2 regions of the Enterobacter chinensis genome follow, and region 2 is predicted to be linked to the other one. Evidence: predicted binding sites of a transcription regulator. Region 2 holds the regulator's gene; the other holds the start of a gene.

Region 1 (16,381 bases), on a different contig from region 2:
TCGGCCCGCGTGGTCGCCAGGTGCTGGATCACCTGATGCCGCACCTGCTGAGCGAAGTCTGCTCGCGTGCCGATGCGCCGGTGCCGCTGTCGCGGATGATGCCCCTGCTGAGCGGGATTATCACCCGTACCACCTACCTTGAACTCCTGAGCGAGTTCCCCGGTGCGCTTAAGCACCTGATTTCACTCTGCGCCGCGTCGCCGATGGTGGCCAACAAGCTGGCGCGTTACCCGCTGCTGCTGGATGAACTGCTCGATCCGAATACCCTTTATCAACCGACGGCGACCGACGCCTACCGGGACGAACTGCGTCAGTATCTGCTGCGCGTGCCGGAAGAAGACGAAGAGCAACAGCTGGAGGCGCTGCGTCAGTTTAAGCAGGCCCAGATGCTGCGCGTGGCGGCCGCGGATATCGCCGGAACGCTGCCGGTGATGAAAGTGAGCGATCACTTAACCTGGCTGGCGGAAGCGATTATCGACGCGGTGGTGCATCAGGCCTGGGTGCAGATGGTGGCGCGCTATGGCCAGCCGAAACATCTGGCCGACCGTGATGGTCGCGGCTTCGCGGTGGTGGGTTACGGTAAGCTCGGCGGTTGGGAGCTGGGCTATAGCTCCGATCTGGATTTAATCTTCCTCCACGACTGCCCGGTTGATGTGATGACCGACGGCGAGCGCGAGATTGACGGGCGTCAGTTCTACCTGCGCCTGGCGCAGCGCATCATGCACCTGTTCAGCACCCGCACCTCGTCGGGCATTTTGTATGAAGTGGATGCCCGTCTGCGACCGTCCGGCGCGGCGGGCATGCTGGTCACCTCGACGGAGTCCTTCGCTGATTACCAGAAGAATGAAGCCTGGACGTGGGAGCATCAGGCGCTGGTGCGCGCCCGCGTGGTGTATGGCGATCCGCTGCTGAAAACGCAGTTTGACGTGATTCGTAAGGAAGTCATGACCACCGTGCGCGATGGCAGCACGCTGCAAACGGAAGTGCGCGAAATGCGCGAGAAAATGCGCGCGCACTTAGGCAATAAACATCGCGATCGCTTTGATATTAAAGCTGATGAGGGCGGTATTACCGATATTGAGTTTATTACCCAGTATCTGGTGCTGCTGCACGCGCATGACAAGCCGAAGCTGACGCGCTGGTCGGATAACGTGCGCATTCTGGAACTCCTGGCGCAAAACGACATTATGGACGAGCAGGAGGCGCAGGCCTTAACCCGCGCCTACACCACGCTGCGCGATGAACTGCATCATCTGGCGCTGCAGGAGCAGCCGGGACACGTGGCGCTGGACTGTTTCACCGCTGAACGCGCTCAGGTAACGGCCAGCTGGCAGAAGTGGCTGGTGGAACCGTGCGTAACAAATCAAGTGTGATATTATCGCGCGCAAATTGTGAATCTTTCTGGAGTCAGGAATGAAAGTAACACTGCCAGAGTTTGAACGTGCTGGGGTAATGGTTGTTGGGGATGTGATGCTGGATCGCTACTGGTATGGGCCGACCAGCCGCATCTCTCCGGAGGCACCGGTACCGGTGGTTAAGGTCGACACCATTGAAGAGCGTCCCGGCGGCGCGGCAAACGTGGCGATGAACATTGCTTCTCTGGGCGCGCATTCGCGTCTGGTGGGCCTGACCGGCATTGACGATGCGGCGCGTGCGCTGAGCAAGTCGCTGGCGGACGTGAACGTAAAGTGCGACTTCGTTTCTGTTCCGACCCACCCGACGATCACGAAACTGCGCGTGCTGTCGCGTAACCAGCAGCTGATCCGCCTCGATTTTGAAGAAGGGTTCGAAGGCGTTGATCCTGAGCCGCTGCACGAGCGTATTAACCAGGCGCTGGGCAATATCGGCGCGCTGGTGCTCTCTGATTATGCGAAAGGTGCGCTGGCCAGCGTGCAGACGATGATTCAGCTGGCGCGTAAAGCCAGCGTGCCGGTGCTGATTGATCCGAAAGGGACGGATTTTGAGCGCTATCGCGGCGCGACGCTGCTGACGCCAAACCTGTCAGAGTTTGAAGCGGTGGCGGGCAAGTGTAAAAACGAGCAAGAGCTGGTTGAGCGCGGCATGAAGATCATTGCTGACTTCGAGCTGTCTGCGCTGCTGGTGACCCGCTCCGAGCAGGGGATGACGCTGCTGCAGCCGGGTAAAGCGCCGCTGCATATGCCTACTCAGGCGCAGGAAGTGTACGACGTAACCGGTGCTGGTGATACGGTGATTGGCGTCCTGGCGGCAACGCTGGCAGCGGGTAATTCCCTGGAAGAAGCGTGCTACTTTGCGAACGCTGCGGCGGGCGTGGTGGTCGGTAAACTCGGGACGTCTACCGTTTCGCCAATCGAGCTGGAAAACGCCGTGCGCGGTCGTGCCGATACCGGTTTTGGCGTCATGAGCGAAGACGAGTTGAAAGTGGCCGTCGCCGCTGCGCGCAAGCGCGGTGAAAAAGTGGTGATGACCAACGGAGTGTTCGACATCCTGCATGCGGGCCATGTCTCTTATCTGGCGAATGCGCGCAAGCTTGGCGATCGCCTGATTGTGGCGGTCAACAGCGATGCGTCGACGAAACGCCTGAAGGGTGAAACGCGTCCGGTGAACCCGCTGGAACAGCGTATGATCGTTCTTGGCGCACTGGAAGCCGTGGACTGGGTGGTGTCGTTTGAAGAAGACACACCGCAGCGCCTGATTGCCGGTATTCTGCCGGATCTGCTGGTAAAAGGCGGGGATTACAAACCGGAGCAAATCGCGGGTAGCGAAGAGGTCTGGGCCAACGGCGGTGAAGTGATGGTGCTCAATTTTGAAGACGGGTGTTCAACCACCAACATCATCAAGAAGATCCAGAAAGACAGTCAGTAGTCCGTGCGGGCTGATGCCCTCACCCCAACCCTCTCCCACAGGGAGAGGGCGCAAACCTAAAAAAACGGCAACCGAGGTTGCCGTTTTGCATTGATTTTAGGCCTGGTCATCCACCGGTGGAATTGCCGGTGCCGGCTTCACTTCTTCCGGGGTATTGCGGTTTTCCAGCTCGGTCAGACGCTGTTCCAGCAGCGCCAGTTTCTCGCGGGTGCGCAGCAGAACCTGGGTTTGCACGTCAAACTCTTCGCGGCTCACTAAATCAAGGCGAACTAACTGTGCCTGCAGCGTCTGGCGGATTTTCTTCTCAACGTCATCACCAAATTCACGAATGCCTTTTGGCATGGACTCGTGAACCTGACGCGCAATTTGCTCAATTTTCTTGGGGTCAATCATTGTCGTTTCCCTTGATGGAAAGGTGTTAGTGTCCATTGTAGCGCGTCATCCCCGGGGTAAACAAAATTGTTTGATGCTTATGCATTGCCCAGGATAATCAATAGCGTTATAGTTATCTCGCTTATTCTCAGGGCGGGGCGAAATTCCCCACCGGCGGTAAATCAGCGTGACGCTGAAAGCCCGCGAGCGCTTTGGGTGAATACTCAAAGGTCAGCAGATCCGGTGTAATTCCGGGGCCGACGGTTAGAGTCCGGATGGGAGAGAGTAACGATCCAGTCGGGCATGGGCCCGCTCACGTTATCTTTTTGCCGCTTGTACGGCGCTCCTAAGACTGCCCTGATTCTGGTAACCATAATGTTAATGAGGTTTTTTTACCATGAATCAGACGCTACTTTCCTCTTTTGGCACTTCAACTCAACGTGTTGAACATGCACTGGATGCACTGCGCGAAGGCCGCGGTGTGATGGTGCTTGACGATGAAAACCGTGAAAACGAAGGCGATATGATTTTCGCCGCCGAAAACATGACCGTTGAACAGATGGCGCTGACCATCCGTCACGGTAGCGGCATCGTATGCCTGTGTATTAACGAAGACCGTCGTAAGCAGCTTGACCTGCCGATGATGGTCGAAAACAACACCAGCGCTTTTGGTACCGGTTTTACCGTGACCATCGAAGCGGCGCACGGCGTGACTACCGGTGTGTCTGCGGCTGACCGTCTGACTACCGTACGTGCAGCGATTGCCGATGGTGCGAAGCCATCCGACCTGCATCGTCCAGGCCACGTTTTCCCACTGCGCGCGCAGGCGGGCGGCGTGCTGACCCGTGGCGGCCACACCGAAGCGACTATCGATCTGGTGACGCTGGCAGGCTTCAAACCTGCTGGTGTGCTTTGTGAACTGACCAACGATGATGGCACCATGGCGCGCGCGCCGGAGTGCATCACCTTTGCGCGTCTGCACAATATGCCGGTGGTGACGATTGAAGATCTGGTGGAGTATCGCCAGGCGCACGAGCGTAAAGCCAGCTGAAAGTGCTGATGTGAAAAGCCGGGGAAACCCGGCTTTTTTGTATCTAGTGGTAGTTAATTTTGAACAGTACGACGGTTTCAAAAGGGCCTGAGTCAATGCCCGAACCTTCGGCATGTGAAAGCTCGGCGGTGTAGGTGGTCTCGAACTGCAGCACCGAACCGGTAAAATCCGCATACTCGTCATACTGATTGAAGGTATAGGGCTGTGTGCCGTTAAGAATACGCAGCTTTAATCCGTTGCCGATCAGCAGTGCCGTATCATTGGCCGTGAGCGTTTTATCGGTATAAAACGAAGAGTCAATCTTAAACCCGTCAGAGCATTGTGCATCCTGCACCTTCGTTGTTTTTACCGAAAACGTGCGGGTTCGCGTGCCCTGATTCACTATGTCTCGCGCGCTGAAGGTGCCAAAATCGATCTCCTGATTTTCAGGATAAATACTGAACGTTGCCCCGCAGTCCAGCACTTTAATATTTTCCAGTCCGTTAATATGATATTTAAGGTTTTTCGCATCAGAAAGGGTGTTTACACCCCCTTTGCCGTCAAACTGCACCACGATGTAATCTCCCAGCGTGCTGACGTACCCTTGAGGCGGCACCGCTTTGAGTTTGACGTACAGCCTGAAGCGCGCCGCAAACGTTCGGGAGGTATGGACATCCGACGGATTGCCTGAACAGACGTAGTGCTCCCAGCCCATCGCTTTTATCTGTTCAGCCGTGTAATTGCTCAGGCTGTTGTTGTCCAGACACTGACGGGTATCCACGCCGAAACTTTGTCCGATAGCATCGTAATCCGCACCTTCGTAGGTTACACCCAACTCGTAATAAGGGTCTGATACCGACGGGTAAGGGTTCACCCAGGCGAATACATCTTCATTCTCATGATTCGAGGCGGTATTTCTGTCGCAGTAAACCGGGATCTTGATGTCATTGGATTCCCAAATTTTTTGACCTACCGTTGCGTTGCTGGGGATCGAAAATTCAGACACCGTTTTGGTTTGCTCAACCGGACCATTTTGTGTGGCAAGGTAGCAGTTCAGAGCCAGCGCCTGCTTAAGCGGCAACATCACCAACATCAGAAAGAAAAGCTTAACGAGATGTCGCATGTTGCCCTGCCTTGCGCGGCGTCAGTGTGCATTGGGTTGACCCGGAACACGTTAAATTGACCTTACGTAGCGCACCATAATCATCAATATACCCAATGCTGTAGCCACTCCCTTCAGCTTCGCTTAGTGAGAGGGAGCTGGTTTCAAAAGGGCTAATCATCAGGCTGTCGAAACCCGGGAGCATGGTTTTACCGTTATTGCTCAGCCACGCCAGGGTGATGAAATACGGCGTGGGGTTTTTTATCGTCATCGTTTTGCCAGATAGCGTGACCGCCAGCCGCATTTCCGCGTTTTCGCCTGCTTTCTTGCGAATGGCTTCCGGGCGCCAGAAAAGCTTGATTCGGCTTTGCATCGCCACCTGCATGACGCTGCGCTCTGCGTTCAGGCTGTCATTTTTAGGCGGCACTTCGCGCAGGTTGAAAAAGAACAGGGTCTCCCTGTCTTTAGGCAGCTCGCGTGTTGCCTGCTGTTTTACCACCCGCACCTGTGATGAGGTGCCTGGTTCAATGCGCTGCACGGGAGGAAGCACCATAAAATGGCTGTTCTCTTTGCGCCCCTCACTATCTTCAATCCAGGCGAGCGCCAGGTAGGGAAGCGCATGGCTTTGGTTTTCAATCGTCAGGCTGCTGGCTTTGTCGTTTTCAGGAAAGACAATCCGCGTGCGATCCAGATTGATCGCCGCGAACGAGGCGCAGGAGCCAAAGAGAAAAAGGATTGCTGCTAACAGGTGTGATTTCATCATGATATCTACTGGCAGGGCAGCATAAGCTGCGTCGTGTTTTCCAGAGAAGCGGGCAGGGAGAAGCGGCACTGCTGGCCGTCTCCCCACGTCACCGTAAACTGTTGTTCCGCTTTTACCGCTCCCAGCCAGAGATGGCCGTTTTCGGCAACAATGCTAACCTCGGCGCCGGTCTCCTGGTCGTGAACCCGCGCGCCGAGCGGCGGCATGCCGGTGGGCGTGCGCAGAATGCCAACAACATCCTGCCCCTTACGGGTCGCGATTTTTCGATAACCAATGGCCCCCTCGGTCCATGTGGCGCGGATAATGCGATTGTCGACATCAACACCCTCCGGCAGAGCATTGAGATTGACCTGCACACTGGCGGGTAAATAGCTCGAAAAGGCAGGCAGAACGCCAATGCCAAACGCGTTGGTGGCGTCACGGGACATATTTAATGGGATATTGCCGATGCCTTCCGTGCTGACCATGACGCGCGGCTCGTTGCCATAGCTTCGGCGATGCAGTGCGGCACCGTGGGCGGTCGCGGTGAACGAGCCATTCCAGCTTGCGCTAACAGAACGGTATTCGTTGGCCTTATAGCCTCCGGAAAGGTTGAGGTCTCCCGTCCCGGCATAGTGCTGATAGGTACCGCTGAGCTGCGCACCGGCGTCGGGTTTTTCACTTTCCGTACCCGCTGATATTCCCCAGGTGTTATTCCTGTCTGAGGTGTCGTACCAGGAAAGCGTCTGACGCGTATTGTCACTGTTTCTCAGGTCATAATTGAGGCGATGCTCCGGATCGAGGGGAATGCTTAACGAGAGGTAAGCCTGCGTGTCATCGCTCTGATCCTGATAATGTGTTTTGCTCCACGAGACCGTTACACCGAGATTTTTCCAGCGGCCAAAGTCGAAGTTGTATCCTGCTGTTAGCGTTCCTGTGGTGGAGGGGGATCTGTCCCACCACGTCTGGCGCAGCATGCCGATATACAGGTTCAAAGACAGGGCGGGAATATACTGGCTGGCGGTAATGCTCAGCGTCTGCTTTTCCGTCTCCTGATTGTCCTGCTCATTTTCAAGGAAACGGGCGTAGCTGAGAAAATGGCTGTCGGAGTAGCGGTAGCTGGCAAGCGTAAGCTGGCTGCCGGTCGTGTCGAAACGTTTGCTGTAGTTGATGCGGTAGCTGTAGCCCGTTTGCTGATCTTTACCGATTAGTTGGCTGGTGGCCTGAGTGACATCAAACGAGAGCGCCCCCAGCACATCCATGTTTTGTCCGATGCCAGCGGCCAGCGAGCGATAATCATTGCCGCTATTCAGCACGCCGCCGTACAGCGAGGTTTGGGACATAATGCCCCATGAAAATTCGCTGCTCAAAAACGCATCGCTTTCAATGCGGTGCGAGCTGTCCTCACGGGCTTTCCCTCCCGACAGTTTGTAGCGAACCTGGCCCTTGCGGGTAAGAAATGGCACTGACGCCGCAGCAACCTGGAATGTGCTGGTACGTCCATCTTCTTCAACGACCTTGACGTCCAGGGTGCCCTGCACGGACTGGTTGATATCCTGAATCACAAAGGGGCCCGGCGGCACGTTGGTCTGATAGATAATTCGGTCAGACTGGCTGACGGTCACGGTTGCATTGGTCTGGGCGATACCGGTGATTTGCGGTGCGTAGCCGCGCAGTGACCAGGGGAGCATACGCTCGTCGCTGACAAGTGAGGCTCCGGTATATGAAAAACCGTCGAAAATATCAGACTGGAAATCAGACTCACCCAGCGTCAGCTTTGCGCCAAATGCTGGCAGAGGGCGAAAAAGGTAAGCGCGGGATAAGCGTCCCTCGCTCTGCGAACCCTCATCGGTACGATTGAGGGCGTACTGATAATCTCCCCGTAGCCGCCAGGCGCCCAGGTTGGCTCCGGCGGTTCCGTAGGTGTTCACGTTATCGCTGCTTGATCCTTCATCAGGCTGGCAGCGACTGGCGAAGAGATTGTAATCCAGCAGTGCGCCGAAGACGCCGTTATCCCAGGTGGCGGGCGGCATCCAGTTGGTGGCACGGTACAGTAGCCAGGCCTGAGGAATGGTCACCTCCAGCGTCTGCGTCTGCTGGATAAACTCGAAATGAATCTGAGGCAGCGCGGAAAAATCGACGCAGCCCGCGTTTTCCGTAAGCATGCTGCGGAACTTATCGTCCAGACCGAACGTATCCGCCAGATCTGCCGGAATGCAGACTTCCGTAGTGTCATCTTTTTTTTGCCAGGCCAACTGCCAGCCGTTAGCAAGCGGGGTCTTATTTATTGAGACGGTAACGAAATAGTTTCCCGGAGCAACACGGCTTTTATCTTTGAACTGCGATAAATCAATATTGCTGCGCTGATCTTTATCGATGGCGTTAATGTTAAATTCAACGGCGAGCAGAGAAAGGGGCGAGAGAAAGCCTGCGATGATGATCCATAGTGAACTGTATTTCATCATTCAGCTCTCAAATAAAATTACGGCAATGGCTGGCAAATATATTGCCAGCCGAAATAGATCTAACGGTGTTAGCTTATTTATACAGCAGGACGTAATTTGCGATAGATTCAACCTGACCGGCCGTCGCTGTTTTACCATTGGCCACTTCCATCTGCGCTTTGAAGTGCAGCGTCTGCGTGGTGGAGCCTGCTGACAGATCAACAGTTTCAGCGGAGCCAAGGGTGATTGGGGATTCTGCGTTATCCAGCAGACGAACACCGACGTTCTGTGCGCCACCCGCATAGGTGTTGCTCATCAGGCTGGTATCGGCTGCGTCCGTCGCGGTGCTGCTGAAGGTGACATCAACCTTGGTGACAGGGGTTGCGGTTTCATCTGCAGCATCAAGCTGACAATTTTCCAGATTGATATCAACCGGAACCGCCGTTGATTTCTTGTTGGCATTCATAACTGCAGTAGTCACCTGACCAAGGTCGATCTCTTTATCAACGCTGTCAGGCGCGATGTTACAGGGCGCATCAATGACTACCCCTTTGAAGGTTATTTTTCCAGAGCCTTGATCGTTGGCGAAAACAGGTGCAGACAGGAAAGCGGCGAGTGTCAGTGCGAGAAGGGTTTTATTTCCATTTTTCATTAGAATTTCCTTTACATGAGAATTTTTGAACGGCCAAAAATTTTCTCGGTAAATTTTACATTCTAAATGTAACAATGTGTTGTTAGTAATTATTAAGCCTGATTTAAGAGGGCTTATATATATGTGTGTATTGAATGGATGAGTGGTTAATTAAGCTTGAAATACGGGCGCTTATGAAAAAATAAGCGCCATAATATAATATTAACCAATCCCTGCCGTTTGTAACAACACCAGGCTGAATCCCATTACGGACATACCGCATAGCACGCCATAGCTGGGGTTGTTATTGGGGTCGATCTCTTTTGCCAGCGGCATCAGTTCATCTACCGAAAGCGCGACCATAATCCCGGCTACCGCTGCCATAATGGCCGCCATCACCACCGGCGAGACAAGGCTGCCAAGGATCAGCCAGGCCAGCACGCCGCCGAGAATCTCAGCCATGCCTGATATTCCTGCCCAGAACACGGCGGTGCGTTTTGAACCGGTGGCGGCATAAACCGGGCCGGCGACGGCCAGTCCTTCAGGAATATTGTGTAAGGCAACCGCCAGCGCGATGCCAAAGCCCATTTCCAGATTGCTGCTGGCCGTCACATAGGTGGCGACCCCTTCCGGGAAGTTATGCAGGCTGATGCCCAGCGTCAGCAGAACCGCTGTTCGCTTAATATTCCGCGGTATAGGCGTTACGTTTTTCTGCATTAAATCTTGCGGATGCGCGTGCGGTAGCATTCGGTCGAGGGCAAAGTACCCCAGCAGGCCAAAGACAAACATGCCGTAACCCAGCAGCGGAGACATGCCTTCTGTGCCCAGCGCGGCAGGTAGCATCTCCATCAGGGAGATGAGCAGCATGATCCCGGCAGCAAAGCCCAGCGAAAAAGCCAGTACGCGGTTAGACGGCTTCTGGCCAAGCACGCCGAGGATCGCACCAATGAAGGTCGCGGCACCCGCCAGTATGGTCAGGATCAAGGGGACTGACATGCATTGCTCCTTGTGATAATGATTCTCATTAATGGTAATGATTCATTGCGCGCAAAGCGAGAGAGGGGGCTCTGTTTTACACATTCCTTACATTCAAATTTCCTGATGATGATCTTCACGCTTATCAGCGTTCATCTTTGCCAGATTGCGCGTAATGTAGCACCATTAAATTGACACCTTCTGTAAGGATATCACCATGACTTCTTCCCGTATGCCAGCCCTGTTTTTAGGCCACGGTAGCCCAATGAACGTTCTGGAAGACAACGTCTATACCCGCGCATGGCATCATCTGGGCGAGACGCTGCCGCGTCCAAAAGCGATTGTGGTGGTGTCTGCGCACTGGTTTACCCGTGGGACGGGCGTGACCGCCATGGAAACGCCAAAAACGATTCATGATTTCGGTGGTTTCCCGCAGGCGCTGTATGACACGCATTATCCGGCCCCCGGCTCGCCCGAGCTGGCACAGAAGCTGGTTGATTTGCTGGCACCTGTCCCGGTCGCGCTCGATAAAGAAGCCTGGGGCTTTGACCATGGCTCGTGGGGCGTGCTGATTAAAATGTATCCTGATGCGGATATCCCGATGGTGCAGTTAAGTATCGACAGCACCAAACCCGCGGCATGGCACATGGAGATGGGCCGTAAGCTGGCATCGCTTCGTGATGAAGGCATCATGCTGGTGGCGAGCGGCAACGTGGTGCATAACCTCCGCACGGCACGCTGGTACGGTGAAAATACCCCGTACCCGTGGGCGGCCTCTTTTAACGACTACGTAAAAGCGAACCTGACATGGCAAGGCCCGGTCGAAGAGCATCCGCTGGTGAACTATCTGGATCACGAAGGCGGTTCGCTCTCTAACCCGACGCCGGAACATTTCCTGCCGCTGCTGTACGTTCTTGGCGCGTGGGACGGCCAGGAACCGGTGACGATCCCGGTCGACGGGATTGAGATGGGGAGTTTGAGTATGCTGTCGGTACAGGTGGGGTAAAAACATGCCGGGTGGCGGCTTCGCCTTACCGGGCCTACACGTCGAGCGTAGGCCCGGTAAGCGTAGCGCCACCGGGCAAGTCTTACTCAATAAAAATATGCGGATAGAATCGTGACAGATCCTGCGTGATCAGCGCGCGATCTTCGCGGATGCCAATCCCGGCAGGTTGATCGTTGATGAGCCAACTGCCAATCAGCGTATAGCTGTCACCAAATTTCGGCAGTTGATAAAACTCCTGGACGATCATCCCTTCCTCGCCGTAAGGCCCTTCAACGGCTTCCAGCGTCTTACCGTTTTCGATAATCGATACGTTTGCCCCTTCGCGGGAGAAGATCGGCTTAACGACGTATTTTTCCATTTGTGGGAAATCGTCTTCCGCAAAGTAGGCTGGCAACAGGTTCGGATGGTTCGGGAACATCTTCCACAGCATCGGCAGCAGGGCTTTGTTGGAGATAATGCTCTTCCAGGCCGGTTCCAGCCAGCGCACGCCAGCATCTTCCAGCTTGGTGGAGAACATCTCGCGCAGCATGTATTCCCACGGGTAGAGCTTGAACAGGTTGCTGATGACCTGATCCTGCATATCCGTAAACTGACCTTTTTCACCCAGGCCGATATCCTCGATATAGAGGAACTCGGTCGCCACCTCCGCTTCTGCGGCGCAGTCTTGCAGATACTGAACCGTGCCACGGTCTTCTTCCGTATCGCGGCAGCAGGCGAGATGCAGCAGGTTGAAGCCATGTTGTTCGCGCAGCTCGGCAAAACGCTCAATCAGCTTTTCCTGCAGGCTGTTGAACTGGTCGCTGCCTTCCGGCAGGTTTCCGGCATTGGCCTGGTCTTCCAGCCAGATCCACTGGAAGAACGCCGCTTCGTACAGGGACGTCGGCGTATCGGCGTTGTTTTCCAGAAGCTTAGGTTCACCCACGCCGTCCCACGCCAGATCGAGGCGAGAATAGAGCGATGGCTGGCTGGTTTTCCACGACTGGCGCACAAAGCCCCAGGTGTGCTTTGGAATGCGGAATTTTGCCATCAGCTCGTCGCTGTCGATGACTTTTTCCACGACCTTCAGACACATCTGGTGCAGCTCTGCCGTCACTTCTTCCAGTTTTTCAACCTGGGCCAGCGTGAGCTTGTAATATGCGTCTTCACACCAGTACGGCTCGCCGTACATGGTGTGGAAGTTAAAGCCGTATTCGGTGGCTTTTTCACGCCAGTCCGGGCGCTCGGTGATACTGACTCGTTCCATGATCAGCCGCCCATTGAGCGAGTAGAGGAGGTGCCTGTCGCGCTGCGTTGCATACTGGTCTGTTTCGCCACAGACTCACCGAACCCGCCGCGGGTGATGGTGCTGGTGGTCGCCGGTTTCGGTGCCATTGCCGTTTTCGGTACCGTCACGGTACGGCCAGGGGTGGCTGCACCATAGCCTTTGCCGCTGGCATCGGTATATTGACCGTAAGCCGGGCTGGCCGGGTTTTTCGAGCTAAAGAGTGGTTGCTGCTGGTAGCCCGCGCCGCCGCCCATCAGGCGACCCATCATGTAACCTGCCATCAGCGGCATCCAGAAGCTGCCGCTGGACTGCGCCTGTGCCTGATTTTCAGGTGCGGTACCCGCCTGAGCCGGTGCCTGCTGGCATTGCCCTTCACCGAACTCCGCCACGCAGTCTTCGCGTGATGCATACTTCGGCGCGGTGCGTTCCGCTTCTTTCAGCGCGCCAGTGTATGCCGTCTTACATTCGGCAGCTTTACCGGTTGCGGCAGAGCAGTCGTCCGCGTTTTGATACAGCGAAACCGTTTCGTCGTTTTTCTCACAGCCTGCCAGCATAAAGACAGCCGTGACCGCCAGCGCAACAGGAGTGAGATGACGTGCGTTCCAGCTTTTGCGGAACGACGCGTGATTGATGGATTTTGTCCGTTTCATATTTGTCTTCCAGGACCCAGTGGTAATAACGCTCAGGATAGAGGATGAGTGGTTGAAAATGAAGCGAAGAGGGGCGGAATCAGGGGGATCTTTACGTTGGCTTACGTTCGGGTGTGATTTTGCGCCGGGTGGCGCTGCGCTTACCCGGCCTACGATTCAGTAGGCCCGATAAGCGAAGCGCCATCGGGCAATGCTTAGTGACGGAACGGATTATTGCCTTTGCTGGCGGACGTCGTGGTACGCGCAGCGGCTGGCTGTGCAGCAGGGGTGTTGCTGTCACCGTTGAAGTTATCAACTGCGGCAACCTGATCAGGGTTCTCAGGTGCAACGCTGTCCGGAGAGGTGGAGACCGGTTTACCCAGCGCGCTGTTAAGCATCTGCAGGTCTTGCTCGTTCAGCGTACCCAGAGCCTGTTTGATGTTTAGCTGGTTAATCAGGTACTGGTAACGCGCGCTGGAGAGCTGCTGTTTCGCGTTGTAAAGCGTGGTGGTCGCGTCCAGCACGTCAACGATGGTACGGGTACCAACGGAGTAACCCGCTTCCATCGCGTCCAGGGAGCTCTGTGCAGACACAACGGCCTGTTTATAGGCGTTGATGCTGCTGATCGAAGCGTTCACGTTATTGAAGGAAGAACGCACGGTCTGCACCACGTTGCGGTGGGCACTTTCCAGCTGCTCGCTCGCGCCAACAAAGTTGTACTGCGCCTGTTTCACCTGGGAGTTGACCTGACCGCCCTGATACAGCGGCAGGGAGAAGCTCAGGCCAACCTGGTTCTGTCCAATATTTTTATCGTCGTATGCTGAAGCGCTGGCTCCGTGGGTTTTGGAACCGCTATAGCTGGTATCCGATACGCTGGTTGATGCGCTCAGGCTCAGGGTTGGCAGGTGGCCGTCCTGCGCCTGACGAATTTGCTCGCGGGCCAGATCCTGGCTCAGACGCGCCTGCAGCAAGTTTAAATTGCGGTTTTCCGCTTCTTTCAGCAGGGCGTTAACGGCCTGCGGTTTATCCGTTTTGAAGCTGTCCACGTTCAGGGACGCCAGTTCAGGGTAGTAATTCCCGGTGACCTGACGCAGGGATTCCAGCGCGTTATCGAGGTTGTTACGCGCGGTCACTTCGTTGGCCAGTACGGTGTCGTACTGTGAACGGGCGTTCTGCACGTCGGTGATCGCCACCAGACCCACGTTGAAACGCTGGGTGGTTTGATCTAACTGGCGGTAAATCGCCTGTTTCTGCGCTTCGGTGTAGGAGAGCGCGTCAATGGCGCTCAGTACATTGAAGTAAGCCGTGGCAGTATTCAGGATCAGCGTCTGCTGGTCGGTCTGATAGGTTACATCCTGAATGCCCGCGCTCTTTTCCTGCAGGCTCAGGGCGCGCCATTTGGACATATCAAACAGCGTCTGTGTCAATTGCAGGGAGGCGCTGGTAGCATTGGAGTTAATGCCATTATTATCGCGATAACCGTTACCATAGGTATAATCTGCACCCAGACCTAACTGTGGCAGCAAGGGGCTACGCGCTTCGTTAATCTTTTCAAACGCAGCATCACGATCGGCCGCTGATTTACGTAAATCAGGGTTGCCCAGACGTGCCTGCTGGTAGACCTGTAACAGGTTTTCCGCCTGGCTCATTGCACTGAAGCCCGTCAGGCTCAGGCCGATAAGGATGGGGAGCAATTTCTTCATTTGCATTCCTTGTTGTGAAGCAGTATTAGCGCTGATCTAATTAAAAAATAATTGCCGATTCTAACAGAATCTTCCATACCAAAAGGTTGGCGTTACGTGCCATCTGGCGGTAATTTGCACCAATCTATCATATAGCCTTACAAACGGCAGCCAAACAGCCTTGAAATTCACAATTTCATCACCATTGCTACCAGGACTCGACTCATGCAAAAACCAGAAAAGTTGCCCGTGACATTCGCCAAAAACGATGTAGAAATTATTGCACGAGAAACGCTTTATAGCGGTTTTTTTTCAATGGAACTTTACCGTTTCAGGCATCGCCTGTTTAACGGTGAAATGAGTGGCGAAATCAGACGCGAAATTTTTGAGCGCGGGCATGCGGCAGTCTTGCTACCCTTTGACCCAGTGCGTGACGAAGTTGTGCTGGTGGAGCAGATCCGCATAGCCGCTTATGACGTGAGCGAGAGCCCGTGGCTGCTGGAGATGGTGGCCGGGATGATCGAAGAAGGTGAATCGGTTGAAGACGTCGCCCGGCGCGAGGCGCTGGAAGAGGCGGGGCTGGTGGTGGGCCGCACAAAACCGGTGCTGAGCTATCTGGCAAGCCCGGGAGGCACCAGCGAGCGCTTGTCCATTATGGTGGGTGAAGTGGACGCCACGACGGCGGAAGGGATCCACGGTCTGGCAGATGAAAACGAAGATATTCGGGTTCATGTGGTGAGTCGGGAGCAGGCTTATCGGTGGGTAGAAGAGGGTTCAATCGACAACGCAGCGTCTGTCATCGCCCTGCAATGGCTGCAGCTGCATTATCAGGCATTACGAAACGAGTGGAAAAAATGAAGCGCTATACACCTGACTTCCCAGAAATGATGCGCCTGTGCGAAACCAATTTCGCACAATTGCGCCGCCTGTTGCCGAAAAACGACGCACCCGGCGAAACGGTAAGCTATCAGGTGAGTAACGCGCAGTATCGATTAACGATAACAGAATCAACACGCTACACTACGCTGGTGGAGATTGAGCAAACGGCGCCCAGCATTAGCTACTGGAGCCTGCCGTCGATGACGGTGCGCCTCTATCACGACGCGATGGTCGCTGAAGTGTGTTCGAGTCAGCAGATCTTTCGCTTCAAGGCGCGGTATGATTACCCGAATAAAAAGTTGCATCAACGCGACGAAAAGCATCAAATTAACCAGTTTTTAGCCGACTGGCTAAGATATTGTTTAGCACATGGAGCAATGGCGATTCCGGTTTGTTAGCGTCATAAACCTACCTAAGGACACCATTTGGAAAGCCTGTTGAACCTGACTGTTGCTGGTGGGGCGCCAGTCAGGATATTACAAATCACCGATACCCACCTTTTTGCCGAAAAGCATGAGACGCTACTGGGGGTCAACACCTGGGAGAGTTATCAGGCGGTACTTAGCGCCATTCACGACGAAAATCGTGCATGCGATCTGATTGTCGCAACTGGCGATCTGGCGCAGGATCAATCCTCCGCGGCCTATCAGCATTTTGCTGAAGGCATCGCGAGCTTTAGCGTGCCTTGCGTCTGGCTGCCAGGAAACCATGATTTCCAGCCCGCGATGTACAGTTCCCTCCAGGATGCGGGGATTTCTCCGGCGAAATGTGTTTTTGCGGG
Region 2 (16,381 bases):
CAGATTATCGTCGGCTTCGTTGCTGAGAAAATTGCCAACGCAATGAAAACGACCGGCCCGGTCGCAGCCGCTGAAGCAAGCGCTGCTCCCGCTGCCGCCCCTGCAGCTGCGAAACCGCAGGCAGTACCTAACGCAAAAACAGTTGCCGCGCTGGTTTCACCCGTTACCGGTGAGGTCGTTGCGATTGAGCAAGTGCCTGATGAAGCGTTCGCCAGCAAAGCTGTAGGCGACGGTGTGGCGGTGAAACCAACGGATAAAACCGTTGTGTCTCCTGCTGCAGGTACCATCGTGAAAATCTTCAACACCAACCATGCGTTCTGCCTCGAAACCGAAAATGGCGCGGAGATCGTTGTCCACATGGGTATCGATACCGTTGCGCTGAATGGTCAGGGCTTTACTCGTCTGGTGGAAGAGGGCGCTGAAGTGGTGGCCGGTCAGCCGATTCTGGAAATGGATCTGGACTTCCTGAACGCCAACGCGCGCTCCATGATAAGCCCGGTTGTTTGCAGCAACATCGATGACTTCAGTGGCCTGGTCATTCAGGCGAAAGGTCAGGTTGTTGCGGGTCAAACGCCGCTGTATGAGATTAAAGGCAAGTAATCGCTCCTGAGTAGAGTCATGCCTTAAGCGGCGGGGGATATCCTCCGCCGCTTTTTTTTGCAGCAAACGCCCCCATTATTTTCTTCAGAGCCGTTTTAAGGGTTGTCACTACGTCCGGCTTATAAGATCATATGCCGTTATACGTTGTTTACGCTTTGAGGAATCCACGATGAGTGAGGCAGAAGCCCGCCCGAGTAACTTTATTCGTCAGATCATCGATGAAGATCTGGCCAGTGGTAAGCACACCACAATTCATACCCGCTTCCCGCCGGAGCCGAACGGCTACCTGCATATTGGGCATGCAAAATCTATCTGCCTGAACTTTGGCATTGCCCAGGACTATCAGGGACAGTGCAACCTGCGTTTCGATGACACCAACCCAGTAAAAGAAGACATCGAATACGTTGAGTCCATTAAGAACGACGTGCAATGGCTGGGCTTCAACTGGTCTGGCGATATCTGCTACTCCTCTGACTATTTCGATCAGCTGTACGCCTATGCGGTAGAGCTTATCAACAAAGGTCTGGCGTATGTCGACGAGCTGTCTGCTGACGAAATCCGTGAATATCGCGGTACGCTGACCGCGCCGGGCAAAAACAGCCCGTTCCGCGATCGCAGCGTGGAAGAGAACCTGGCGCTGTTTGAAAAAATGCGTGCGGGTGGCTTCGAAGAAGGCAAAGCCTGCCTGCGTGCCAAAATCGATATGGCGTCTCCGTTCATCGTGATGCGCGATCCGGTGCTGTACCGTATAAAATTTGCTGAACACCACCAGACCGGTAACAAGTGGTGCATCTACCCGATGTACGACTTTACCCACTGCATCAGCGATGCGCTGGAAGGCATCACTCACTCGCTGTGTACGCTGGAGTTCCAGGACAACCGTCGTCTGTACGACTGGGTGCTGGATAACATCACCATTCCTGTGCATCCGCGCCAGTACGAGTTCTCTCGTCTGAATCTGGAATACACTGTGATGTCCAAGCGTAAACTGAACCTGCTGGTCACCGACAAGCACGTTGAGGGCTGGGATGACCCGCGTATGCCGACCATCTCTGGTCTGCGCCGTCGCGGTTATACTGCCGCGTCTATTCGTGAGTTCTGCAAACGTATCGGCGTCACCAAGCAGGACAACACCATTGAAATAGCTTCTCTGGAATCCTGCATTCGCGAAGATCTCAACGAAAACGCACCGCGCGCGATGGCGGTCATCGACCCGGTGAAACTGGTTATCGAGAACTATCCGCAGGGTGAAAGCGAGCTGGTCTCCATGCCTAACCATCCGAGCAAACCGGAGATGGGAACCCGCGACGTGCCGTTCAGCGGTGAAATCTGGATCGATCGTGCTGACTTCCGCGAAGAAGCCAACAAGCAGTACAAGCGTCTGGTGTTGGGTAAAGAGGTGCGTCTGCGTAATGCCTACGTCATCAAAGCCGAGCGCGTAGAGAAAGATGCGGAAGGTAACATCACCACCATCTTCTGTTCTTATGACGCAGAAACGCTGAGTAAAGATCCGGCGGACGGTCGCAAGGTGAAAGGCGTTATTCATTGGGTGAGCGCATCCCACGCGCTGCCGGTAGAAATTCGTCTGTACGATCGTCTGTTCAGCGTGCCTAACCCGGGGGCTGCTGAAGACTTCCTGGCGACCATCAACCCGGAATCTCTGGTTATCAAGCAGGGTTATGCGGAGCCTTCCCTGAAAGCCGCTGAAGCGGGTAAGGCGTTCCAGTTCGAGCGTGAAGGTTACTTCTGCCTGGACAGCCGATACAGCACGGCAGAAAAACCGGTATTTAACCGTACCGTGGGTCTGCGTGATACCTGGACCAAAATCGGCGAATAATAACGCTGCATTGGTCAATGAGAGACAAACGCCGCTTATTGCGGCGTTTTTTTATTTAATGATCATATCGTTAAAGCAGGGGAGTAATAATATCGAGGAAAATATCAGGTCAATGTGGTGCTACTTATTTTTCTGAAAAAAGTTTGTTTTTTATCATCAATGCGCAATTTGTAAAAAGTAACGGCAATTAACGATCTTACCCTCTAAAATTTAATGGCTTACCTCGCCAAACCTCGCTCTCCGGCAAATGTTACAAATCACTACCAATTATGTGCACTTCGTCATAATCCTGACTTTTGTCCGCTGAAAAGCATTGATAATTCGCGTCGCGAAAAATAACCTAAAGGCGGTAGTTAATTCGAGGGTATTTATAACTACCCCTGACCGTTTGGTCTTTTTTATTTTCGCCGTTTCAGGCGTTTTAATTCGTCAAAGAGGAATAATCTATGCGTACGTTCAGTGGCAAACGTAGTGCGCTGGCGCTGGCTATTGCCGGTGTGACAGCAATGTCGAGCCTGGTTATCACACCTGAAGCGAAAGCTGCGGGTTTCATCGATGATTCTACCCTCACGGGCGGTATTTATTACTGGCAGCGTGAGCGTGATCGTAAAGACGTTACCGAAGATAAATACAAAACCAACCTTTCTCACTCCACCTGGAACGCCAACCTGGACTTCCAGTCAGGCTATGCCGCGGATATGTTCGGTCTGGATATTGCTGCATTCACCGCGATTGAAATGGCGGAAAACGGCGACAGTGCCCACCCGAACGAAATTGCCTTCTCCTCCAGCAACAAAGCGTATAAAGAAGACTGGTCCGGGGATAAGAGCGGAATCAGTCTTTACAAGGCCGCTGCGAAATTTAAATACGGCCCGGTATGGGCGCGCGGTGGTTATATTCAGCCAACCGGCCAGACGCTGTTAGCACCGCACTGGAGCTTTATGCCGGGCACCTATCAGGGTGCAGAAGCCGGGGCTAACTTTGACTACGGTGATGCGGGTGCGTTGAGCTTCTCTTATATGTGGACCAACGAATACAAAGCACCGTGGCACATCGAAATGGACAAGTTCTACCAGGGCGATCGTAAAACACGGGTAGATTATCTGCATTCTCTTGGTGCTAAGTACGATTTCAAAAATAATCTGGTGCTGGAAGCGGCATTTGGTCAGGCACAAGGATACATGGATCAGTATTTTGCCAAAGCGTCTTATAAGTTCGATATCGCCGGAAGCCCACTTTCGACCAGCTATCAATTCTATGGTGCGCGAGATAAAGCAGATGCGCAAAATAACCTGAAGACTAACGATGAAGTGGCCCTTGCCAGGGACTTATATGACGGCACGGCTTGGCTGCAAGCTTTAACCTTTGGCTACAAGATTGGCCAGGTGGATCTACGTCTCGAAGGCACGTGGGTCAAAGCTGACGGTAATCAGGGCTTCTTCTTACAGCGCATGACACCAACCTATGCTTCTTCTAATGGTCGCCTGGATATCTGGTGGGATAACCGTTCTGACTTTAACGCCAATGGCGAAAAAGCGGTCTTCTTCGGGGCGATGTACGATCTCAAAAACTGGAACCTTGCAGGTTGGTCAGTGGGTGCTTCCTATGCTTACGGTTGGGATGCTAAACCAAGTAGTGCCCCAATCTACGATCAGAGTCAGCGCCTGAAAGAATCCGCCTATAGTCTGGATGCCGCATATGTATTGCAGGAGGGAAGAGCCAAAGGCACGATGTTCAAACTGCACTTCACCCAGTATGACAACCACTCCGATATCCCGAGCTATGCGGGCGGTTACGGCAACATCTTCCAGGATGAACGTGACGTGAAATTCATGGTTATCGCCCCATTCACCATCTTCTGATGAACGCACCGGCGGGCTGAGTCCCGCCGGTATGGAGACTGCATATGATGAAAAAAATCGTAATCGTCGCGTTGCTGGCATCAGGGCTGGTGGCGTGTGCTCAGACACAGGCGCCGAAAGAGGACACCCGTCTGAAGGAGGCCTATAGCGCGTGTATCAATACCGCTGAAGGCTCGCCGGAGAAGATTGAAGCCTGTCAGAGCGTGTTGAATGTGCTGAAAAAAGAGAAAGCGCATGAGCAGTTCGCGACGCAGGAAAATGTTCGCGTGATGGATTACCAGGCCTGTATCCAGGCGCGTAAAACCGGTAACGATCAGGAAGTGGCGAAGCGTTGCGACCAGATCTGGAAAGAGATTCGCAGCAATAACAGTCATTAACTCGCTGTTATCATGCCCGGTGGCGCTGCGCCACCGGGCTTTTTAACGGCAAAAAAAAAGCCAACCTCGCGGCTGGCTCAGAGTATAAACACTCACTTATTTCGCGTCGTGCGCGTGATCATCTTCGCGGCAGTCACCTTCAGCACAGTGACCGTAAAGGTACAGGCTGTGGTTGGTCAGGCGGATGCCATGACGCGCCGCGATTTCACGCTGGCGTGATTCAATCGAATCATCGCTAAATTCAATGACCTTGCCGCAATCGAGGCAGATCAGGTGATCGTGGTGCTGCTGCTGGGTCAGTTCGAAAACAGATTTACCGCCTTCGAAATTATGACGGGTAACAATGCCCGCGTCATCAAACTGGTTCAGCACGCGATAGACGGTAGCCAGCCCAATCTCTTCACCCATGTCGATAAGACGTTTATAAAGGTCTTCCGCACTGACATGGTGATTGTCTGGACCCTGAAGCACTTCAAGGATTTTTAACCGAGGAAGCGTAACTTTCAGGCCAGCCTTCTTTAATGCGGTATTGTTGTCAGTCATGCGGAATCTGTCCTGTTGCTAAACGATTCACTTCTGTAGGAAGTGACAGAAAATGCACCTGGGATATTGCGTCTCATTATAGAACTGCCATGGCTAAATGAAAACTGCAAGTCTCAGGCAAAATATGCTTATAAAAACGTGGTATCACCAACAAACTTGCTCAATGGAAAACCACGTTTATCAGGGAGACATTGTACAGGTCTGGGCGAAAAAGTTAAAAGATTGTAGCGATTAATTTAATCGGTTTGACCTGGAGCACGGGCGCAACCGCCGTTGCGCCGCGATAAAAATCAGGCGTTAAGAATATCGTCCAGGTGCAGTTCTTCACGGATCTGCTTCACCCATTTCTCAACGCGCTCTGCCGTCAGCTCTGGCTGACGGTCTTCGTCAATGGCCAGACCCACGAAATGATCGTCATCAGCCAGGCCTTTAGACGCTTCGAAGTGGTAACCGGCGGTCGGCCAGTGGCCTACGATCACTGCGCCATTCGGCTCAATGATGTCGCGGATAGTTCCCAGTGCGTCACAGAAGTACTCGGCGTAGTCTTCCTGATCGCCACAGCCAAACAGGGCGACCAGCTTACCGTTGAAGTCGACTTCTTCCAGCGTCGGGAAGAAATCATCCCAGTCGCACTGGGCTTCACCGTAGTACCAGGTTGGAATACCCAGCAGAAGAATGTCATAGCCTTCGAGATCTTCTTTGCTGCTCTTGGCGATGTCATGCACATCAGCAACGTCTTTACCGAGCTGTTTTTGAATGTTTTTTGCGATATTTTCGGTATTGCCGGTATCACTGCCAAAGAAAATGCCGATGATTGCCATGAGTAAAATAACCTCTTGAAACTTAATAGTATGGTGGCGCAATTCGGCCACGGATAAGGGCAATAATAGCAGAACTGGCAACCCTGCGGAAACAGCTATCGCGCAGGACTGCACTCTGTGCTACATGAAAAGGGCGATAAAGGGGATTTTCAGACTTATGCCTGGCTGCGTAACGTCTCAAGCTGGGCGATCAACATCTCTTCAATGAGCTCGCTACGGCTGATGTTTCTCGCGTCAGCCAGCTCGTTAAGCGCATCGACGGCGTCAGCATTCAGCTTCAGTTCGACACGCTTAAGCCCACGATTTTTATCGCGTTTAAGCTGATTGCGTTTATTGATACGCAGCTGTTCATCGCGCGAAAGCGGATTCGTCTTGGGTCGTCCCGGTCGACGCTCATTCGCGAACAGATCTAGTGTCGTACGGTCCGTTTGTTCTTTGGCCATGATTCTGAGACTTCGGGGGAAACACGCCGCCCTGCTAATGCCCGGGCGATAAGCGCGCCATCATACATCAGCAAAAACGGCACGCCAACGACTGGAAGCCCGCAGCCTTCCAGTCGCTCTCTTTTTAATCAATTTGCAGTATCAGCGAGATAGCGGCGAATGGCGCGCAACACGGCGTCAGGTTTTTCTGCGTGAACCCAGTGCCCGGCCCCGGCAATGACATGGGCACGCGCCTGAGGGAATTGTGCCAGCAAGGTGTCGCGGTACGCGTCGGTAACGTAAGGAGAGTTACCGCCACGAATGAAGAGGGTAGGGTGTGGCCAGGCAGGTACCGTTTCCCAGCCCACAATGTTGTTGTATTGCTCCCAGAGCACCGGCACGTTAAAACGCCATTGCCCGTCAACAAAGGATTTCAGCAGGAACTGCACGACGCCTTCTTCATCAAGATGGTCACGCATGACCGCAGCCGCCTGTTGGCGGGTTGCGACACCCGCGTCAGTGACCGCATTGATGGCGGCAAAAATCTCGTCGTGACGGCGAACGTCGTAGTCCACGGGCGCGACATCAATCACCACCAGGCCGTTAATGCGCTCCGGCGCCAGCGCCGTCAGGGCCATCACCGCTTTGCCGCCCATTGAATGCCCGATGAGCGTCACTTTCTGCAGGCCGTTGGCGTCCAGCGTATCCAGCAGATCCTGTGCCATCGCGGCGTAGGTCATCTCGTCTGAACGTCCGGAAAGACCGTGATTGCGCATATCGACCTGTAAAATATCGTGGTCGGTAACCAGATCGCGCGCCAGCACGCCCAGGTTATCCAGGCTGCCAAAAAGCCCGTGAACCAGTACGATGGGAGAATTATTGTTCGGCGATTGTGCAGTTTGCGCTCGGGTATTCAATTTCATGGCAAAGTTCTTTTTTTACGTATGTCAGGTTAGGGTATCATGTTGACCATTCTGCCGCCCGGCTGCAAGGTTCCAGTTTAATCTGACTTTTGCCGCCAACCTGGTTTGACGCTATCCGCTGTTGGGATTTGACCTTATAATCCCAATGACTTGTATTCAGATATGATATCGCACTGGATTAAGATGAAAACAATCGAAGTTGATGACGAACTCTATCAGTATATTGCCAGCCAGACGCGGCATATCGGGGAGAGCGCGTCCGACATTTTACGGCGCATGCTTAAAATTTCCGCCGCTTCACAGCCTGCTACCCCAGTCACCAAAGATGTCGTGTCTCAGCCGAGCGTTGTTGCACAGGCAAAACCTGCCGTGACGCCGGCAAAAGATAAAGTGCGCGCGATGCGCGAGCTGCTGCTGTCCGATGAATATGCGGAGCAGAAAAAGGCGGTTAATCGCTTTATGCTGGTGCTGTCTACACTTTATTCACTGGATAACAAAGCGTTTGCAGAAGCGACCGAGTCGCTGCACGGTCGTACTCGCGTCTATTTCGCGGGTGACGAGCAGACGCTGCTGCAAAATGGCAATCAAACCAAACCCAAACATGTTCCTGGCACCCCTTACTGGGTGATCACCAATACCAATACGGGCCGCAAGTGCAGCATGATTGAACATATCATGCAGTCCATGCAGTTCCCGGCGGAATTGATTGAAAAGGTTTGCGGTACAATTTAACCCTTGCATCAGAAGGACCCGGTAATGGCAAATCACAGCCGTGCAGGCCAACCTGCACAACAAAGCGATTTGATTAACGTCGCTCAGCTGACCGCGCAGTATTACGTGCTGAAACCGGTCGTGGGCAACGCAGAACACGCAGTGAAGTTTGGTACATCTGGTCACCGTGGGAGCGCGGCGCGCCACAGCTTTAACGAACCGCACATTCTGGCTATTGCTCAGGCCATTGCGGAAGAGCGCGCTAAAAATGGCGTTACCGGTCCGTGCTACGTGGGGAAAGACACCCATGCGCTGTCTGAACCGGCGTTCATTTCTGTTGTGGAAGTGCTGGCCGCAAACGGCGTTGATGTGATTGTTCAGGAGAACAACGGTTTCACCCCAACCCCTGCGGTGTCTAACGCAATCCTGGTGCACAATAAAAAAGGTGGCGCGCTGGCAGACGGGATCGTTATCACTCCGTCTCATAACCCGCCGGAAGACGGTGGCATCAAATACAACCCACCTAACGGTGGCCCGGCAGACACTAACGTCACCAAAGTGGTGGAAGATCGTGCTAACGCCTTGCTGGCAGACGGTCTGAAAGGCGTGAAGCGCATCTCACTGGATGCTGCCATGGCGTCCGGCCACGTCAAAGAGCAGGATCTGGTTCAGCCATTCGTGGAAGGGCTGGCGGATATCGTCGATATGGCGGCGATTCAGAAAGCCGGCCTGAAGCTGGGTGTGGATCCGCTGGGCGGCTCCGGTATTGAATACTGGAAGCGTATCGCTGAGCATTACAAGCTGGACCTGACCATCGTGAACGATCACGTTGATCAGACCTTCCGCTTTATGCACCTCGATAAAGACGGCGCGATCCGTATGGACTGCTCCTCAGAGTGTGCCATGGCGGGCCTGCTGGCGCTGCGCGATAAATTCGACCTGGCGTTTGCTAACGATCCGGATTATGACCGTCACGGTATCGTCACCCCTGCCGGGCTGATGAACCCGAACCACTATCTGGCCGTCGCGATTAACTACCTGTTCCAGCACCGTCCGCAGTGGGGCAAAGAGGTAGCGGTCGGGAAGACGCTGGTCTCTTCAGCCATGATCGACCGCGTGGTCGACGCGCTGGGCCGTCGGCTTGTGGAAGTACCGGTTGGCTTTAAATGGTTTGTTGACGGTCTGCACGACGGCAGCTTCGGTTTTGGCGGTGAAGAAAGCGCGGGCGCGTCATTCCTGCGCTTCGACGGCACGCCGTGGTCAACTGACAAAGACGGCATCATCATGTGCCTGCTGGCGGCGGAAATCACCGCGGTCACCGGTAAGAACCCGCAGGAACATTACAACGAGCTGGCCGCACGCTTTGGTGCGCCAAGCTATAACCGAATTCAGGCTGGCGCAACATCAGCCCAGAAAGCGGCACTGTCCAAACTCTCTCCAGAGATGGTCAGCGCAAGCACCCTGGCGGGCGACCCGATCACCGCGCGTCTGACGGCGGCACCGGGCAACGGCGCATCCATTGGTGGTCTGAAAGTGATGACCGACAACGGCTGGTTCGCCGCGCGTCCATCCGGTACGGAAGATGCGTATAAAATCTATTGCGAAAGTTTCTTAGGCTCTGAGCATCGTCAGCAGATTGAGAAAGAAGCGGTAGAGATTGTCAGCGAAGTGCTGAAAAACGCGTAAATGCGGTTTGTGTGCCGGGCGGCACTGCGTTTGCCCGGCCTACAACAGCGATCGTAGGCCCGGTAAGCGCTAGCGCCACCGGGCTTTTTTTTTTAACTATGCTTATTCTTCAATTCAAATCTCGGTGACACCAGACCGTACAGCGTCCAGCCCATAAAGGTCACCATCGCGCCATACAGCATCGCTTCCTGGCCGGATGAGTAAAGCGCGTAGAAGCTGTAAATCGCCCCTATCAGCGCCACGATATTCGCCGCGCGCGCTTTGCGTGGATCCACCTTGGCCACCTTCTGAATAATCACCAGCGCTGCCATCGACAGAATATACGGAATGATATTCGTCACTACCGCCAGGTTGACCAGCACGTTGAACTGGCTGTTCAGCGACGGGCTAATGGTCATCAGCGACAATCCACTCTGGAAGATGACAATCGCCAGCATGCCCTGTACTGGCGCATCGGCTTTGGTCACGCGGGAGAAGATTTTCGGGAAGTAGCCTTCGTCAGCCGAAGATTTAAACACCTGTGCGATGGTAAACTGCCAGCCGAGGAGCGAACCGCAGCAGGACATGACCATCAGCCCCATGATCACTTTCCCGACTTCCGGGGTGAACATCTGGGCGAAGGCCAGCCCGAACGGCGCCGTGGAGTTAGCCAGATCCATGTTTGGTACGATACCGGCAATAACGTTAGTCGAGACGATATAGATCACCGCCGCGCCCAGCGTTCCGCCCAGAACGGCAATCGGGACGTTCTTTTCCGGGTTCTCTACCACTTCCGCGTTTGCACAGGCCGATTCCAGACCGAGGAAGGCCCACAGCGTCATGGCGATGGAGGACCCGACAGCGGTAAAGAACGGCACATGGTGCGGGTTCCAGGAGTTCGCGTACAGGGTCGGGCTGAACCAGAACCAGCCGATGATGCACAGGCCGACAACCGGGATAATCACGCCCCAGACGGTGATGCTGCTGAGCTGTCCGGTGATGCGCGCGCCGCCAAAGTTGGCCACGGTGCAGAGCCACAGCACGCCGATGGTTGCCAGTCCAATTTGTACCGGGCTGAGCGTCGCGCCAAACAGCTCTGTACCGTAACCCACGGCGGAGATGGCAATCGCTACGTTAGCGATCAGCAGCGACACGCCGTAAGTATAGTTGGCCATAAAGTTGCCGGATTTGCCAAAGGCATATTCGGCATAGCCACCCATCCCGCCTGACTTACGGCTGAACATCCCGCACTTGGCAAATGCCCATGCCAGCGCCATTGAGCCTACAGCGGTCACCATCCAGGAGATAATCGAAATGGTTCCTACTTCTGCAAGCTTGGTGGGCAGCATGATGATCCCGGAACCCATCATATTCACCATGGTGAGGATGGTCAGCTGCACCACGCCCATCTTATTGGACTTACTCATAATTTCTCTCCTTTCAGCAGCGCGGGCTGAGCGGCGGGTTGTTTGATGACATTGCAGCGAACCTGTTTGCGACCCTCACACTCTTCGACGTACACACCCTGCAGCTCCGGCGCAAAGCCCGGTAACAGGTTGATGCCTTCTTCCAGCGCGGCAAAGTAGCGCAGTACGGAACCGCCCCAGACTTCCCCCGGGACAACACACAACACCCCTGGCGGATAAGGAAGGGCGCCTTCGGCGGCGATACGGCCTTCCGCGTCGCGCAGGGACACGAGTTCAACCTCACCGCGCAGATAGGCGTAGTTCGCGTCCTGCGGGTTCATCATCACGCGTGGGAAGTGAGACTTGCGGAACATCTCTTTCTGTAACTGTTTCACGTTGTGGCGGGCGTACAGGTCATGCATTTCCTGGCAGATCTGGCGCAGGGTGTAATCCGCGTAACGCTCCGGATGTTGTTTGTAGAGAGAAGGCAGGACGTCTTTCAGCGGAACATCGCTCTCGAGCAGTTTTTCAAAGCGCACCAGCTGCGCCACCAGCTGCTGCAGTTTGCCCATATCTTCGGCAGGCGTGAGCAGGAACAGGATCGAGTTGAGATCGCATTTCTCCGGCACAATGCCATTTTCACGCAGGAAGTTGGCGAGGATGGTGGCGGGAACGCCGAAATCCTCATACTCGCCGGTACGGGCGTTAATGCCCGGTGTGGTCAGCAGCAGTTTGCAAGGGTCGATAAAGTATTGATGCTCAGCATAACCCTCAAAAGCGTGCCAGTTTTCACCCGGGACGAAGTGGAAGAAGCGCAGGTCGGTCGCTATGTCTGCCGTCTCCCAGCTTTCCCACGGACGGCCATCCACCGTATCCGGCACGAAGGGGCGCAAATACTGGCAGTTCTGCAGGATAAGCTTGCGCGCTTCAATACCGTTCACCACGCAGTCCATCCACATGTTGCGTCCACTCTGACCTTCATGCATCCGGGCGTTGATATCCAGCGCGGCAAACAGCGGATAGAACGGGCTGGTAGAGGCGTGCATCATAAAGGCATTATTTAGCCGCTTATGTGGGACATAGCGCTGTTGGCCTTTGATGTGGCTGTCTTTCTTGTGGATTTGCGAGGTCTGTGAGAAGCCCGCCTGCTGTTTATGCACGGACTGGGTGACCAGGATCCCCGGATCGTTTTCGTTCAGCTCCAGCAGCAGCGGAGAGCAGTCGGCCATCATCGGAATAAACTGCTCGTAACCCACCCAGGCAGAGTCAAACAGGATGTAGTCGCACAAGGGTCCAATCTTATCTACCACCTGACGGGCGTTATAGATGGTGCCATCGTAGGTCCCCAGCTGGATCACCGCCAGACGGAACGGACGCGCATCGCGTGCACGGTCAGGTGCGACCTCTGTCACCAGCTCGCGCAGATAACGTTCTTCAAAGCAGTGGGCATCAATGCCGCCAATAAAGCCGTACGGGTTGCGCGCGGTTTCCAGATAGACCGGCGTAGCCCCTGCCTGGAGAAGAGCTCCGTGATGGTTGGATTTGTGGTTGTTACGGTCGAACAGGACCAGGTCGCCCGGCGTGAGCAGGGCATTAAGCACCACTTTGTTGGATGACGAGGTGCCGTTCAGCACGAAGTAGGTCTTATCGGCGTTAAAGACTTTTGCCGCGTGTTGCTGCGCAATGCACGGCGCGCCTTCGTGGATCAGCAGATCGCCCATCGCCACGTCGGCGTTACACAGGTCGGAGCGGAAAAGCGTCTCACCAAAGAAATCGACAAACTGGTTACCGGCAGGATGACGGCGGAAGAACTGCCCACCCTGATGCCCCGGGCAGTCGAACGCGCTGTTGCCCTGTTTCACATAGTCGACCAGGGCGCGGAAAAACGGCGGACGCAGCTGGGTTTCATACTTCTGGGCTGCCGCTTCCAGCTGACGTCCATAAAAGTCGCTGCTGGTGTCTGAATACTCAAATACGCCGTGAATGCGCGATAAATAGTCTGCCGGAATGATCTCTTCTTTGTGCGTCGCAACAAAAACAGGAATACCAAAGCCGGTGGCTTCTATTTCTTCCAGGATGCCGCCGGTAATATCGCTGACCGCCAGAACAATGGCGGCAACATCAATATAATCCGAGGCCCGGACATCCACCAGTTCACGCTGGGTGGTAAAGCAATCCGGACATGCACGGCTGGCTGCGATTTTTAAACTTTTCATCTTTCTCTCTTTATTTTAGGTAATATGCGTCCCTCGATTTCTTGCAAGAAAGAAATCGATAATTTTCCGGAAAAAAAGCAAAGGGTGGCCGCTGATTAAAATCAGTAAATTGCTTTTTTGATGATTGAAATTCAGTCCGCCCGGTGCGGATGTGTCTGAATCAAGATGAATGAACGCACGAGTTCACAGGCAATAGCCTGTAAAATAAGATGTTTCAGGATGGCCTGTAAGCGGGTGCGCCAGAAGTCGAGGGACTACCGGGCATTAAAGAGATGAAAGTCGAAGCAGTTTCGGTGGGCAAACATCATGATATGTGTTGTCCGCCTTATATGGGGCATTAAACGATTGTTGTTTTCCATGTTTCATTTTCCTTTCAGTAATTGAAAGCATGGTCATTTTATCCAGGAAAAGGTGATTAACCGTGAAGCAGATCACCGTTAACCGATCAAATCAGAAATAAATATTCGTTTTTGATGAATATCGCAGATCAAAATTCTGATTTGTTGGTGGTTGGTTAATGGATTGTTTTGCTAATGTTTTAAATGAGCGAAAATAACCCGAAGAAATAATGTCTGGGTTATTTGTGAAATATTATCTGAGTGATTTTGTTTTTATTTAAAAATAAAATGAATAGTTATTCAAAGCATGAACCGATAACCGATACCGGTTTCAGTTAATAAATGGCGAGGGCGAGCGGGATCAACTTCGAGTTTCTGACGAAGATGTCCCATATATATGCGCAAATAGTGACTATGCTCCACAGCGTTAGGCCCCCACACCTGATTTAACAGCTGGCGTTGGGTGAGTACCTTACCGTGGTTGTTGAGCAGCACGGCGAGCAGCCGAAACTCAATGGGCGTGAGATGGATCTCCTCTTCACCGCGCACAATGCGCCGCGCGGCAAGGTCAACCTGGATATCACTAAACGTGTAGGTTGGGTCGGCTGGCGTGGTTGCGCTGTGGCGACGCAGCGCCACGCGAAGGCGAGCCTGCAACTCGCCGATACCAAAAGGTTTAATCAGGTAGTCATCCGCCCCGGCATCCAGCGCGGCGATTTTATCCGTCTCTTCAGTGCGGGCGGAGAGCACCAGAATCGGCATCTGGCTCCACTGACGGACCTCACGAATAAAATCGATGCCGTCGCCATCCGGCAGCCCAAGATCGAGGATCACCAGGTCCGGCTTGCGGGTGGCGGCTTCAATTAAACCCCGTTGAAGCGTACCCGCGTCATGAACGCGCAGACCATCTCCTTCCAGCGCTGCGCGCAGAAACCGGCTAATGGCGATCTCATCTTCGACAATCAGAACGTTGATCACAAATCCTCTGGTAATTCATTAAGTTCTGGCGGGGTTTCCAGAGGAAGTGTAACACAAAAACGCGCGCCGCCTTCCGGACGATTCTCCGCAGCAATGGACCCGCCGTGGACGTCAATGATCGCCTGGCAAATCGCCAGCCCCAGCCCGACGCCCGGAATGGCCGACTCCTTATTGCCGCGCGCGAATTTTTCAAAGATAGCCAACTCCTGCCCGGCAGGAATGCCCGGACCGGTATCCCAGACGTTAAGATGAAGCGTTCCATCTTCCACCGTCGCATCCACGCCAATCCGCGCGCTGGCACCCGCATATTTACCGGCATTTTCCAGCAGGTTAATCAGCACCCGTTCAAACAGCGGGCCATCAACATGAATCAGGGTCAGGGGCTCGGGCATGTTCAGCGCGATATGTCGCCCACCCAGACCGGGCTCGAGCATTTTCAGGGCGCTGCCCACCACCTCTTCAAGCGTGAGCCACTCTTTTTTGAGGTTAAAGCCGCCTGACTGAATACGCGCCATATCAAGCAGGTTATTCACAAGACGCGTGGTATTCAGCACGTGCTGGCGGATCTCGCTGGCCTGAAGGGCGTGCTTAGAGCCTTCTGCCGCCAGGTCCAGCGTCAGGATTTCAGACTGACCAAACAGGACGGTGAGAGGGGTCCGAAGGTCGTGAGACAGCGCTGCCAGCAGCGAGTTACGTATGCTTTCACGCTCGCTTGCCAGCCGGGCCTGCTCTTCGCTGGTGGTGAGCGCCAGCCGCTCCAGCGCGCTGGCAACCAGCAGGGTGAAAGTCTCGAGCAGCCGCTGCTGTTCGGGGATCATCAGCTGGCGCAGATTGGAGGGCTCAACGATGACCAGCCCCTGATTTTTATCGGCACTGCGCAGCGGCAGAATTTGATAAGGTACGCCGGGCAGGGTGTCGGTCCCTGCGCCAGCCGGTAAGCCCTTGTCAAAGCTCCAGCGCGCGATGGCTTCGTCCCAGGGCGTCATGCCTGAGGCCGACGTCAGCGGGCGCAGCTTGCCGTGTTCGTCCGGGAGTAAAATCAGGTTGCTGGCATGAAACGTCGAGCGGATGAACTGCTCGCTGGTCTGCACAATATCCAGCGGGGTACGGCCAACCGCCAGCGATTTTGACATCTCATAGAGATGGCGCGTGCGCTGTTCGCGGTAGCGGGCGATACGTGCCTGATAGCGCACACCCGCGGTCAGATTCCCGATCACCAGCCCGACGGTAAGCATCACGGCGAAGGTGAGAATGTACTGTACGTCCGAAACGGCGAGCGTCCCGCGGGGGGCAATAAAGAACAGATCGAAGCTGATGACGTTGACAACCGTCGCCAGTACTGACGGCCAGCGCCCGTAAAAGAGCGCCACCACCACCACGCCAAGGAGGTAAATCATCACCAGGTTGGCGGCATCAAACGCAATCAGCCACTGGCTGGCAATCACGGTAATCAGGGCGCAGAGCACGACGGCGACAAGACAGCCGCGGAGCTGAATGCGCCATTTATCGCTGAAGGTGCGGCTGTCCGGCGCGCGAGTCGGTAAGGGGGTGGGTTTATCATCCAGCGCCACGATCACCAGGTCCAGATCCGGTGCGCGGCGGGCCAGTTTGTCGGCAAAGGATTCGCGGCTAAACCAGCGGCGATGCTGGCGACGGCCAATCACGATTTTCCCCAGGTTATG

Evidence for each region. Region 2 encodes Fur, which represses iron uptake genes when iron is present. Its sites were predicted from a motif close to ATAATAATGAGAACNACTATCAA; they were not measured.
Region 1: the regulator Fur is predicted to act here: its motif matches at 10,174-10,196, upstream of zupT (zinc transporter ZupT).

Annotation. Positions count from the first base shown of each region.
Region 1 covers NZ_JARDVI010000003.1:260,427-276,807, forward strand. The annotation lists gene glnE (bifunctional [glutamate--ammonia ligase]-adenylyl-L-tyrosine phosphorylase/[glutamate--ammonia-ligase] adenylyltransferase) at 1-1,373, shown strand, start outside; gene hldE (bifunctional D-glycero-beta-D-manno-heptose-7-phosphate kinase/D-glycero-beta-D-manno-heptose 1-phosphate adenylyltransferase HldE) at 1,414-2,844, shown strand; gene ubiK (ubiquinone biosynthesis accessory factor UbiK) at 2,941-3,237, opposite strand; FMN riboswitch at 3,357-3,507, shown strand; gene ribB (3,4-dihydroxy-2-butanone-4-phosphate synthase) at 3,614-4,267, shown strand; gene PYW49_RS10570 (type 1 fimbrial protein) at 4,311-5,369, opposite strand; gene PYW49_RS10575 (fimbrial biogenesis chaperone) at 5,353-6,111, opposite strand; gene PYW49_RS10580 (fimbria/pilus outer membrane usher protein) at 6,117-8,555, opposite strand; gene PYW49_RS10585 (fimbrial protein) at 8,629-9,186, opposite strand; gene zupT (zinc transporter ZupT) at 9,388-10,161, opposite strand; gene ygiD (4,5-DOPA-extradiol-dioxygenase) at 10,358-11,146, shown strand; gene PYW49_RS10600 (glutathionylspermidine synthase family protein) at 11,229-12,389, opposite strand; gene PYW49_RS10605 (DUF1190 family protein) at 12,392-13,060, opposite strand; gene tolC (outer membrane channel protein TolC) at 13,255-14,742, opposite strand; gene nudF (ADP-ribose diphosphatase) at 14,947-15,579, shown strand; gene PYW49_RS10620 (DUF1249 family protein) at 15,576-15,998, shown strand; gene cpdA (3',5'-cyclic-AMP phosphodiesterase) at 16,026-16,381, shown strand, end outside.
Region 2 covers NZ_JARDVI010000002.1:451,894-468,274, reverse strand. The annotation lists gene nagE (N-acetylglucosamine-specific PTS transporter subunit IIBC) at 1-600, shown strand, start outside; gene glnS (glutamine--tRNA ligase) at 770-2,437, shown strand; gene chiP (chitoporin ChiP) at 2,884-4,299, shown strand; gene chiQ (ChiQ/YbfN family lipoprotein) at 4,347-4,676, shown strand; gene fur (ferric iron uptake transcriptional regulator) at 4,773-5,219, opposite strand; gene fldA (flavodoxin FldA) at 5,510-6,040, opposite strand; gene ybfE (LexA regulated protein) at 6,196-6,483, opposite strand; gene ybfF (esterase) at 6,612-7,385, opposite strand; gene seqA (replication initiation negative regulator SeqA) at 7,569-8,117, shown strand; gene pgm (phosphoglucomutase (alpha-D-glucose-1,6-bisphosphate-dependent)) at 8,142-9,782, shown strand; gene potE (putrescine-ornithine antiporter) at 9,875-11,188, opposite strand; gene speF (ornithine decarboxylase SpeF) at 11,185-13,383, opposite strand; gene speFL (leader peptide SpeFL) at 13,638-13,742, opposite strand; gene kdpE (two-component system response regulator KdpE) at 14,022-14,699, opposite strand; gene kdpD (two-component system sensor histidine kinase KdpD) at 14,696-16,381, opposite strand, start outside.